2 regions of the Mesorhizobium sp. GW821-FHT07A06 genome follow, and region 2 is predicted to be linked to the other one. Evidence: riboswitches for the same ligand, from Rfam matches in the RefSeq annotation. Region 2 holds a riboswitch; the other holds the start of a gene.
What was found. Region 2 has a riboswitch for thiamine pyrophosphate ahead of thiB (thiamine ABC transporter substrate binding subunit). Riboswitches for the same ligand answer to the same signal wherever they lie in the genome.

Region 1 (5,835 bases), on a different contig from region 2:
GCGGTGCTCTTGATGCCGTCGGTCTATTTCTTCGGCTGGCCGACCCCGCAATTCAATCATGACTATGCGCAGATGCCGTTCTGGGCGGCCATATGCTGGCTGCTTTGGCGTGCAGGCCGCGGTGGTGGACCTGGCTGGTGGCTGGCGCTCGGACTGGTGTCGGGCGTCGGGCTCTATGCCAAGTTCTCCACCGGCCTGCTGCTTTCCTTCGGCGCTCTCTGGCTGTTGTCCGACGCGCGCGCGCGCGGCCGGCTTGCAACGCCTTGGCCATGGCTCGGCCTTGCGGTTTTTCTCGCCGTCGCCGCGCCGTTGGCCATCGAACTCTACCGCATCGATTTCCTGCCGCTGACCTATTTCGCCGACCGCGACGCCTGGGTGACGGAACACCGTGCTCGCCTGTATTACATCGGTGTCCAGATGGCCGGGCTCTCCGGCTTTCTCCTGGTCCTGTCGATATCGGGGCTGCTGCGGCGTTCGCCTGCCCCAGAAGCGCCCGTCGAACGCGGCATTCTGGTCTATCTCGTATGGATGGGGCTCGGCCCGGCGGTCCTGATCATGTTGGCCTCGTTGTTCACCGGCACCGGTGAATCCTGGGGCGCGCCGATGTACAATCTTGTCGGCGTCGTGGCGCTCGCCTTCCTCGGCCACCGGCTTGGTGCCTTCGAGATGCGAAGGCTGGCGATCTGCGCATTCACCTGCATCGTCACCATGTCGGCCGCCTATGCGGCGATCCGCTGGACGGATTGCAATGTGCGGGGGCGCATGGACGCCGTCTGCTGGCCGGCGCAACCGATCTCGGACGAGGCCGAGGCGGTCTGGCACGCAGCGGTGCCCGGCCGGCTCGACATTGTCGGCGGCGATACCAATCTGGCCATGCTGGCGGGCCTCAACGCCTATGACAAGCCTTCGATCTTCACCGACCTCAATACGCGATTCGCGCCCTGGATCACAACACAGCGGCTGCGCGACCACGGCATGCTGATGATTTGGTCGGGGCGTGATGTGCCGCCGCAACTGCGGGCATGGCTGGACGACATCCCGGTCAAGACCGTTCTTTTCAACTGGTCGCGCGGGGCGCCGCCAGTGACGATCAATTTTGCCGCCATTCCGCCCGGCACGCGGTATTTGCCGCTTGCCGCCGACAGCCGGACCCGGCATCCGCGCAACTGAAGCCTGTCGAGCGGTCGATCCCGTTCCGCATCGTGATAGTTTCGTTCGTGCATGGGTCGCACGCACCCTGTAGGCGCCGCGTTCACTTCCAGTCGACTGGACGAAGCCGCCGACAATGCCCATTTGTGGGAAATCCAATTTGTTGTTGTGCAATTCAGGCTGGAAACAGCTAGCGTTTCCCCTGAATTGCTTTCTTGAGGAGACGTGACATGGCGACTTCGACCGAACGCGCGGTGCTTGCCGGCGGCTGTTTCTGGGGCATGCAGGATCTGATACGGCGCTACCCCGGCGTCATCTCCACTCGTGTCGGCTATAGCGGCGGCGACGTACCCAATGCCACTTATCGCAACCACGGCACCCATGCCGAAGCCATCGAGATCAATTTCGATCCGGCCGTGATCAGCTATCGCACATTGTTGGAGCGCTTTTTCCAGATCCATGATCCGACGACGCGCAACCGCCAAGGCAACGATGTCGGGATGAGCTACCGCTCCGCGATCTACTATACGAGCGACGAACAAAAGCGCGTCGCCGAAGACACCATTGAAGACGTCGATGCCTCCGGCCTGTGGCCGGGCAAGGTCGTTACTGAAGTCGCACCGGCAGGTGCTTTCTGGGAGGCCGAGCCCGAGCATCAGGATTATCTGGAGAAATATCCCAACGGCTATACCTGCCATTTCGTCAGGCCAGGCTGGAAGCTGCCGGTTCGTGAGAAAGCCGTCTCATAAGTTTACGGATAGGCTTTCGCACGGCATGGGACTATAATCGCCTCGCCGATTGCCGCTCGGCCAGCCATCGCATGACGGTTGACGGGCGGTGGCATTGCCGAAATTGCGCGGATGATCCGACGGGGGAAGCATGAAGAAGATTTATCAGAAGCCAGTCCTGACGAAAGGGGGCCGCCTTTCGGACGTCACCGCCTTGATACCGTCTTCGCAAATCAAGACCTGATCGACGGCCTTCATTGGCAAGCGGTCGGCCCCCCGAAAAGGCCTGGCTCGATCGTCGTTTGAATGAGGTGATCGGCTTGACGGGCGCTTTGAGAGGGTGCTGCTTTTGAGCCCGCAGACCGGGCAAGACCGGCTTTCGGCCGTGTTCATACTCGACGTCAACCACTTTACCGGGCCGCTGCTGGCAGGGTGGCTTGAAGCAGGCCATCGCATCGGGGCTATCGTTGTGCCTGGGTTGCGTCGGCGCCCAAAGCACTTCAGCACCGGCAATCTACGCCGAAGACTGAAACGCAGATTGTTGCTCAGGCGCTATGTCGGCGACACGCCGGCAAGGCTGATCGAATTTGGGCGGCCTTATGATTGGGACACGCTCGGCAATCAATTGTCGCAGGTCAACGCCGCTGTGTTGATCTGCTATGCTTTCCCCACATTGGTCCCACCGCAATTGCTGAGCATTTTTCCCAAGGGCGGGCTCAATCTTCACCCAGCGCTGCTGCCCAACTATCGGGGGCCGCATCCTCTCCACCGCCTGGCGGTGGACGGCCAGCATGCCGTTCATGGCGGTGTGACGCTGCACAAGATGTCCGCCGCCTTCGACGACGGCGACATCCTCGGGCAGGTGTCGTTTTCGGAGACAGACTGGGCGTCGCGGCGGGCCCTGATCGACGGCTTGGCAAGCGCAATGCACACGCTGGTGAGCGAGGTGGCGCCCGCCTACTGCAAAGGCAACCTTTCGGGGACACGACAGCCGGCGGGAGATTTCATCTGGGCGCGGCTTGAACCGGCCCACACGATGATCTCGCCGGCCATGTCGATCGAGCATGTCGCGCGGTTATGGCATGTGCTGGGCAATATTCCAGGGATTTATCTGGATGTCGCCGGCCGCAAGGTCAGACTGGCGTTCCAAATCGGACGACTTGGCCCGCCGACTGGACAAGCGCCGGTCGCACGATGGGGCACCGCCGAGTTCGATCTCGCCGATGGCAGGGTCCGCTATCTAACCCATGGCCGCCTGCTCAAACGGCTCTTGAAATTGCGCGCCGCTTTTGCGCGCCCTCAAGTCAGAAGCCGTGTCCTGAAATAGCGTTTCAGCGAGAAAAGCGGCTTGCCGGAGCCCGGTCATTGAGACCGGTTACACAGGGAGATCGCGGCGCTCGCGCTCCGCGATCTCCCTGGTTGCGATCGAAATTACTTGCCGCAGTTGTTGTCGTTCACCGTCGGGGCGGTTGCGTTGCCGTTGGCATCGCTCTGCGCACCTTGGGGATTGGTCGGGCAGTTCTTGTCCGCATTGGAATTCATGTCGCCCGGGGCGGTGGTGGTGCTGTTGGTCGCCGCCGGATCGACCGTGTTGGGTGACGCCGGCGTGCTGGGGTCCACGGTGATCGACTGGCCGCTGCCGCTCGACCCGTCCGTGCCATTTGCGCTATTGCTTTGCGCCATCGCGGATGTTGCAAGGGCAACGGTGAACGCCGAAGCTGCGAGGATTTTCATGAACATGGTTCTGTCTCCATTTCTGTGAACTCGTCGCGTTGCGACTGGTGGGTCAACCTCGCGGCGTGGCGAAGGTTCCCGATAAATTCGCGCGGGGAGGACCTCCGGCGCCCATCCTGTGATCAGATCTGGTGCAATGCTTTTGGCCCGGTGCGCCGAAAAAACGGCTTCCCCTTCGGTGCGAATGGTGCTTTAAGGCGTCCATCCACAGGGGTGCTCCGTACGGTCGGGGCTGAGACGGGGGCGGCAAGCCCACAGACCCTAGAAGCTGATCTGGGTAATACCAGCGGAGCGAGGCGGGCGATGTTTTCAGGCGCACAGATTTCCCTATATCCCATGGCCGACGATTTCGTCGGCGTCATCCTCGGTGCGCTCGGCGCGCTCGATCCCTACCGGGACAGGCTCAGGATCGAGACCGACGACATCTCGACCTTGCTGGTCGGGCCGCCCGAAGTGTTGTTCCCGGCGCTGCGCGATCTGTTCGTGGCGGCGGCGCGGAGCGGCAAGCATTGCGTGCTGTCGGCGGCCATTTCGCGCGGCTGCCCGGGCGAGCCGGATGATCCGATCTGCCGCTCAGACGCGTTTGGCGGACCTGTCGGGCCGCTTGGCCCACGCAAGGAAGCCGCCATCACCGCGGTGCGCAATGCTGCTGCCACCGGCCAGCCGGCGGCGGCGCAATTCTCACTCTATGTGATGGGCACAGGCGACCACATGGACGAGATCTATGGCTGCATCGATTTCCTGAAGCAGTCCGGCGTCTACGATCGCTCCAAGAACTTCTGCACCAAACTGCGCGGCGACACTGGCGCGATCTTTTCGGCGCTGAACGAGGCCTTCTGCCGCTTCGGGCCGGGGGCCGGCCACGTAACCCTCGACGTCACGGTTTCGGCCAACAGCCCGTCGGCTGTCTAGGCCGGCCGCGCTTCCGCGCGACCCGTCAAAGGTTATGCTCGTGGTCTCATCATCAGTGCCGCGCCCGATCGCGGCTTCCCTTGCCAAGGCTATACCCGCCGTCATCTCGGTCGGGTTGCTGCTCGTTGCGTGGGAGCTCTACGCCACCTATTCCGGCATCAAGCCGACGATCCTGCCCGCGCCGTCACGCGTCTTCGAACAGGCGCTGCTCAATCGCGAGGCGCTGGTCGACAACGCTATCCCCACCATCCGCGCCACGCTGATCGGCTTTGCCTGCTCGCTCAGTACCGCCTTTCTGCTGTCCATGCTGGTCGATTTCTTCCAGCCGCTGCGGCGCGCGCTGTTTCCTGTCTTCATCATCAGCCAGACCTTGCCGCTGGTGGCGATCGCGCCGCTGGTGGTGCTGTGGTTCGGCTTCGGGCTGACCCCGAAGATCATGCTGGTCGCGCTGGTCACCTTCTTTCCCATGCTGGTGGCTCTGGTGCAGGGCTACGAGGCGACCGAGGCAGAGATCGGCCAGATGCTGCGCGCCATGGGGGCAGGGCGCTGGCGCGTCTTCGTGCTGGCGCGGCTGCCTTCGGCGCTGCCCTATTTCTTCGCGGGCCTGCGGATCTCCATCACCTATGCGGTGGTCGGCGCCATCTTCGCCGAATATGCGGGTGCGGCGAAAGGGCTGGGCATCTACATGCTCAACGCCAAGAACAATTTCCGCCCCGACCTGGTGCTGGCCGCCGTCGGTGTCAGCGCCGCGCTGACGCTTGTCCTGTTCGGGCTGACGGCGCTCCTGCAGCGCCTTGCCATGCCGTGGGAACGGGCCGGCCGGCAGCCGGCGGGGAAGGGGGCGCGGAGATGAGCCGGCTCGAATTGCGGCATGTGCGCAAGGCATTCGACGAGCTCGACGTGCTCGCCGATATTTCGCTCAGCGTTGGCGCCGGCGAATTCGTCTCCATCCTTGGGCCTTCGGGTGCCGGCAAGTCGACGCTGTTCCAACTCCTGACAGGTGCCGAGCATGGCGGGGGCGAGATGTTGTTCGATGGCGCGCCGCTCGACGACCATGGCAGGCATTTTGCTTTCATGCCGCAGCGCGACGCGCTGATGCCGTGGCGGCGTATCATCGACAACACGACGCTCGGCCTGGAAGTGCAAGGCACCAGGCGCAAGGTGGCGCGGGCTCGCGTCGCGCCGCTGTTTGCCGAGTTCGGGCTTGCCGGCTTCGAGCGGCATTTTCCGGCACAGCTTTCGGGCGGCATGCGCCAGCGCGCGGCGCTTTTGCGCACGGTGGTGCAGGAGCGCGACATGCTTCTGCTCGACG
Region 2 (5,835 bases):
TCATTCGCAGCTTGTCAACGCCGATCGCCAGAACGGCTTCCTTTCAGGTCCTGGCGCATGACCACGAAAATCGGGGGCGATCTTCGGAACCTGTCATGCGCAAAAAACAAACTTCTACAGCATCCGTCACGCGTCCCTCGAGACGTGCGGCGGATGCTGTAGGCAAATCACGGCTTGTGCCGGACCAGTAGGGCGGACCTAGCCACACTACTTCTGCCATGGCAAGCAAGCGCCCCATCGCCTGAGGCCGGTTTGACCGTAAATTATGTCCGCTTCCGGGCAATATCTCGTGATACGGCATTCCCGGCACTCGCACCGATATAGCGCCGGAACGCATCGGGACCAGCCCCGGCAAAGAAATCGCCCGCGCTGCCGGTCGCCGCCACAAAACCATTGTCCAGAAACACCACATTCTGGCCGATGCGGCGGGCGTCCTCCGGCTGGTGCGTGACGAACAGCACCGTCATGCCACGTTCCGCATGCACGCCGGCGACCAGATCGAGCATGTCGTCACGCAAGGCTGGCCCGAGCGAAGCGAAGGGCTCGTCGAGCAGAAGCACCGGGCGATCACGCACCAGCACGCGCGCCAGGGCGACGCGCTGGCGCTCGCCGCCGGAGAGCTCGCGCGGCAAGCGTTTTTCCTTGCCGCCAAGGCCTGTGCGCGCCAGCGCCCCGGCGATATCAGCGCGGTCCGCCTCCGTCAGCCGCAGCGATGGCGAGCGGCCGAGCCCGACATTCTGCTCGACGGACAGATGGGCGAAAAGGTTGTTTTCCTGGAACACCATCGACACTGGCCGTTCAGCCGGTGGCGCGGCGCCGGCGTCGGTCCCGCCGATCAGCACGCGGCCGGACAACGGCGTCTCGAACCCGGCTATGAGGTTGAGCAGCGTCGACTTGCCCGAACCGCTCGGCCCCATGATGGCGGTGATTTCCGCCGCGGCGAACGTGACATCGAAGGCGAGCGGAGCCTCGCCATAGCTGAACGAAACCTTGTCCAGCCGCACCGGAACGCCCTTCCTGTCCATTGCCCCGTCAGACATTGCCGACCTTTTCCCTGCCGAGCCAATCCGCGGCCAGCACCAATGCGAGACAGACGAAGCCAAGCAACAACGCCAGGCCGGCGGCGTCCTCGGTGCGGTAGCTGCCCATGCGCGCCAGGAGAAGGTAGGGCAAGGTCTGCACGGAATCACTGCCGAACAGCGCGATCACGCCGAGATCGCCGAGCGAAAGCGCCATGGCGAAAGCAAAAGCGGTGGCGAGCGGACGCCGCAGTGATGGCCAGTCGACCAGCCGCAATCTCGCCCAGCCGGCAATGCCGAGCTGCGCGCAGAGCCGTTCGTGACGCTCGCTCGCCGCGTCATAGGCGGGACGGACGGCCCGCAGCGCGAACGGCATCGCCATGACAGCATTGACGGTGACAACCATCACCGGGGCCACGGCGAAGACATCGCCGGCATGGCGCAGCAACAGGAACCAGCCGGCGCCGATGACGATGGGCGGCACGACCAGGACGAAACCCGCGCCGGTGTCGGTTGCGTGCTCAAGCAATGTCCTTGGCCCGGCACGGCGGCCCAGCGCCAGCGCTCGCCGCGCCATGGTGAGCGCCAGCGACAGCATCACCGAGAGCAGCGCCGACAGGAAGGCGAGCACCGCGCTGGTCAGCGTCGCTTGCCGGACGGCGGCCTCGCCGGCGAGCCGGTCGAGATCGGCGCCCAAACCGGCGGCCACGGTCGCGGCCATCGGTCCGACAACGAACAGCAGGGCCAAAACGATGAGCGCGGCGTTCAGCGACGCCTCGGTTCCGTTGACGGAGAGATAGCGGCGCGGCGCGACCGGCAGGTTGGTGTCGCCGACGACGTTGGCGCCAAGCCGCGTCAGCGCCAGCACCACGACAAAGGTCAGGGCGATCTGCAGCAATGTCAGGGCGACCGCGCGCGCGGGATCGAAATCGAAGCGCAGCGCCTGATAGATCCCGACCTCCAGCGTCGTCGCGGCAGGCCCGCCGCCGAGCGTCAAAACGATGGTGAAAGACGTGATGCAGAGCATGAAGACCAGCCCGGCGACGCCAGGCAGAGCGGCACGCAGCGTCGGCCATTCAATCAACCGGAACGCCGGCCGCGCGCCCATGCCGAGCTGGCTCGCCAGCCGCCACTGGTCGGCGGGAATGGTCTGCAGCGCCTCGAGCAGCAGTCGCACGCTAAGCGGTAGGTTGAAGAAGACATGGGCGACGAGAATGCCGGACAGGCCGTAAATGCCAGGCCAGCCCCCGCCGCCAATCGCGCTGAACAGCCCGGCGAAGTAGCCGGCGCGACCGTAGAGCGCCAGGATGCCGAGCGCCGCGACAATCGCCGGCAGCGCCAGCGGCACGGCAAAGAGCTGCAGGATGAAGGCGCGGCCAAGGAAGCGCGGATGCCGCGACAGGGCGCGTGCGACGAAGAGTGCCGGGATGACCGAAAGCAGCGTCGAAAGGATTGCCTGCCAGAGCGTGAAGCGCACGACGCGAAGGAGATAGGGATCGAAGGCCGCCCACGCGCCCGAGAAGTCATGAGCGCCTTCGACGAGCAAGCCGGCAAACGCGCCACCGATCAGCAGCGTGATCGCGGCGAGCGCGATGATGCCGGCGGTGATGCGGGAGTCAGATGCGCGCCTTCCACCCTCCCCCTTGTGGGGAGGGTCGGAGCGCGGATGCCGCGAAGCGGTGTCCGCGAGCCTGGGTGGGGGTGAGGCAGTGCTCAGTGTCGCAGCCCCCACCCCGCTCCGCTGCGCGGATCGACCCTCCTCACAAGGGGGAGGGTGAAGAGCGCGTTCATTTGCTCATCACCGCCAGCCATTCATCGACCCAGGGCTTGCGGTTGGCCGCGACCTCCTCCGGGCTGAACAGCAAGGTCTTGGTCGGCTTGACAAGCCTGTCGAAGGCCGGGTTGAGCGGCTTGTCGGTCTTGCCGGCCGGGAACATCCAGTTGGTCTCGGGGATCGCGTCCTGGAATTTCGGTCCGGTCATGAAGGCGATGAACTTTGCCGCCAGCGGGTTCCTGGCCCCGGTCGTGGTGATGCCGGCGACTTCGATCTGCAGGTATTCGCCCTCTTCAAAGGAAGCCGCCTGGTAGCGCTGCGTATTCTCGGCGACCATGTGGTAGGCCGGCGACGTCGTGTAGGACAGGACCATCGGCGCCTCGCCCTTGGTGAACAGGCCATAGGCCTCGCTCCAGCCGGGCGTCACGGTCAGCACCTTGGCCTTGAGCTTGGCCCAGGCCTCCGGCGCCTTGTCGCCATAGACGGACTTCACCCACAACAACAGGCCGAGGCCCGGCGTCGAGGTGCGCGGATCCTGGATGACGATCTTGTCGTCGGCACTGCCTTCGACCAGGTCCTTCAGGCTCTTGGGCGGGCTCTTCAGCTTCTCGGTATCGTAGACGACGGCGAAATACCCGTAGTCGAACGGAACGAAAGTATCGTCGCTCCAGCCGCCCGGCACATTGACGTCGCTTACCGCGCCATGCGGCGCGAACAACCCGCTAGCCTTGGCATCGGCGGTGAGATTGGTGTCGAGGCCAAGCACGATATCGGCCTTGGTCGACGCCCCTTCGAGCTTGACGCGGTTGAGCAGCGCCACGCCATCGGCGACCGAGACGAACTCGACGTCGCAGCCGCATTCGGCCTCGAACTCCTTCTTAACCACGGGACCTGGACCCCAGTCGGCGGTAAAGCTTTCATAGGTGTAGACGGTGAGCTTGTCCTTGGCCAAGGCCGACCCCGACAACGCAACGACCATGGCTGAGACAAGAGAGTATAAAAGCGTGCGCATCGGCGCCTCCTTCGTTCGCGTGACAAGGAATTGAGGCGTCGGACTGTCCGAAACGTCTAATCCCTCCGCCGGTACAAACCGGATCAGGTTCAGCGGGTTGGCGAGACTGCCTCTCAGCCGGTCCGCGAAAGATCGCGTCCGGCACCCCGTTAGAGCGTTTCGACACATAGGCCCGGCCGAGGAACCGCGCAAGTGGGAGTTTGCCGCCTTCCGTTTCCGCCGCCGGGCTGGTACAGGCCACCGGATATGAGCACATTCACCATCCTGCTTGGCGGCGATCTCATCCGCACGCCCCGGCTCGACCGCCAGGTCGAGGGCTCGCGCGTCATCGCCGCCGACGCCGGCATCGGCCACGCCAGGCTGCTCGGCCTTGTGCCGGAACTGTGGGTAGGTGATTTCGATTCGGTGCCGGCCGACCTGCCCGCCGACCTCGCCGCAGTGCCTCGCCAGACCTTCCCGGCGGAAAAAGACAAGACCGATGGCGAACTGGCGATCACGGCGGCCCTTGAGCGCGGCGCGACCCGCCTTGTGCTGGCGGGCGCGTTCGGCGGCAGGCGCGCCGACCATGCCTTCCTGCATCTGGCGCTCGCCCTGCGCCTGGCCGAGGCCGGAACGGAGGTGCTGCTGACCAGCGGCGCCCAGGAAGGCGTGCCCCTTCTGTTGGGAAAGGCCGGCTTCGACTATGCCGACGGCACGCTGTTTTCGATCCTGGGTTTTTCCGCACTTGCCGGCCTGAGCGTCACCGGTGCCAAATGGCCGCTGAACCAGGTCGAGGTGGCCTTCGGCTCATCACTGACCATCTCCAACGAGGTCAAGTTCGACAAGACCGGGGGCCGCCTCGACATCGCGCTCGGCCATGGCCGCGCGCTGCTGCTCGCCCATCCCTATCCTTTGCCCGAAAGCTGACATGGCTCCGCCTCTTCTCAATCTCGACGGGATAAAACTGACCTTCGGCGGCACGCCACTGCTCGACGGCGCCGCCTTGACCGCTTCCGCCGGCGACAAGATCGCGCTGGTCGGCCGCAATGGCTCCGGCAAGTCGACGCTGCTCAAGATCGCCGCCGGCCTTATCGAGCCGCAGGACGGCGAAGTCTTCCGCCAACCCTCGGCGACGGTCCGCTATCTGCCGCAGATGCCCGACATGGAAGGTTTCGCCACCGTGCGCGCCTATGTCGAGGCGGGCCTCGGGCCCGCCGACGATCCCTACCGCGCCTCCTATCTGATGGAGCATCTTGGATTGTCGGGCGAAGAGCGGCCGGGCGATCTCTCAGGCGGCGAGGCCAGGCGCGCAGCCCTCGCCCGCGTCATGGCGCCGGAACCCGACATTCTGCTGCTTGATGAGCCGACCAACCACCTTGACCTGTCCGTCATCGAATGGCTCGAAGAAGAGCTCGTCCGCACCTCTTCGGCGCTCATCGTCATCTCGCACGACCGCCGCTTCCTCGAACGCGTGTCACGCGCCACCGTCTGGCTCGACCGTGGCCAAACCCGCAGGCTGGACAAGGGTTTTGGCCATTTCGAGGAATGGCGCGATCTCATCCTGGAAGAGGAAGAGCGCGAGCAGCACAAGCTTGGCCGCCAGATCGTGCGCGAGGAGCACTGGCTGCGCTATGGCGTCACGGCGCGGCGCAAGCGCAACATGCGCCGCCTCGGCGAGTTGCAGACCATGCGCCAGCGCTTCCGCGGCCATCGCGGCGCCGAAGGCAACGCCACCATGGTGGCGAGCGATGCCGCCGAATCCGGCAAGCTGGTGATCGAAGCAAAAAACATCGAGAAGAGCTTCGGCGATCTCACCGTGGTCAAGGGGTTCTCGACCCGCATCCAGCGCGGCGACCGTGTCGGCCTCGTCGGGCCGAACGGCGCCGGCAAGACCACGTTGCTGAAGATGCTGACCGGCGAATTGCCGCCGGACGCCGGCTCGGTGCGCCTCGGCACCAATCTGGAAATCGCCACGCTCGACCAGAAGCGCGAGGCGGTCGACCCACAGGAGACGCTGGCGCAATACCTCACCGACGGGCGCGGCGAAAACC

Region 1: another riboswitch for thiamine pyrophosphate. It lies ahead of AC07SZ_RS08845 (YkoF family thiamine/hydroxymethylpyrimidine-binding protein); the one in region 2 lies ahead of thiB (thiamine ABC transporter substrate binding subunit).

What each region holds. Positions count from the first base shown of each region.
Region 1 covers NZ_JBWKRC010000002.1:710,252-716,086, reverse strand. The annotation lists gene AC07SZ_RS08865 (glycosyltransferase family 39 protein) at 1-1,170, shown strand, start outside; gene msrA (peptide-methionine (S)-S-oxide reductase MsrA) at 1,380-1,898, shown strand; gene AC07SZ_RS08855 (formyltransferase family protein) at 2,416-3,204, shown strand; gene AC07SZ_RS08850 (hypothetical protein) at 3,309-3,617, opposite strand; TPP riboswitch at 3,811-3,924, shown strand; gene AC07SZ_RS08845 (YkoF family thiamine/hydroxymethylpyrimidine-binding protein) at 3,915-4,523, shown strand; gene AC07SZ_RS08840 (ABC transporter permease) at 4,558-5,376, shown strand; gene AC07SZ_RS08835 (ABC transporter ATP-binding protein) at 5,373-5,835, shown strand, end outside.
Region 2 covers NZ_JBWKRC010000005.1:326,258-332,092, reverse strand. The annotation lists gene AC07SZ_RS18710 (M48 family metalloprotease) at 1-4, opposite strand, end outside; gene thiQ (thiamine ABC transporter ATP-binding protein) at 264-1,040, opposite strand; gene thiP (thiamine/thiamine pyrophosphate ABC transporter permease) at 1,033-2,628, opposite strand; gene thiB (thiamine ABC transporter substrate binding subunit) at 2,807-3,805, opposite strand; TPP riboswitch at 3,849-3,964, opposite strand; gene AC07SZ_RS18690 (thiamine diphosphokinase) at 4,052-4,711, shown strand; gene AC07SZ_RS18685 (ABC-F family ATP-binding cassette domain-containing protein) at 4,713-5,835, shown strand, end outside.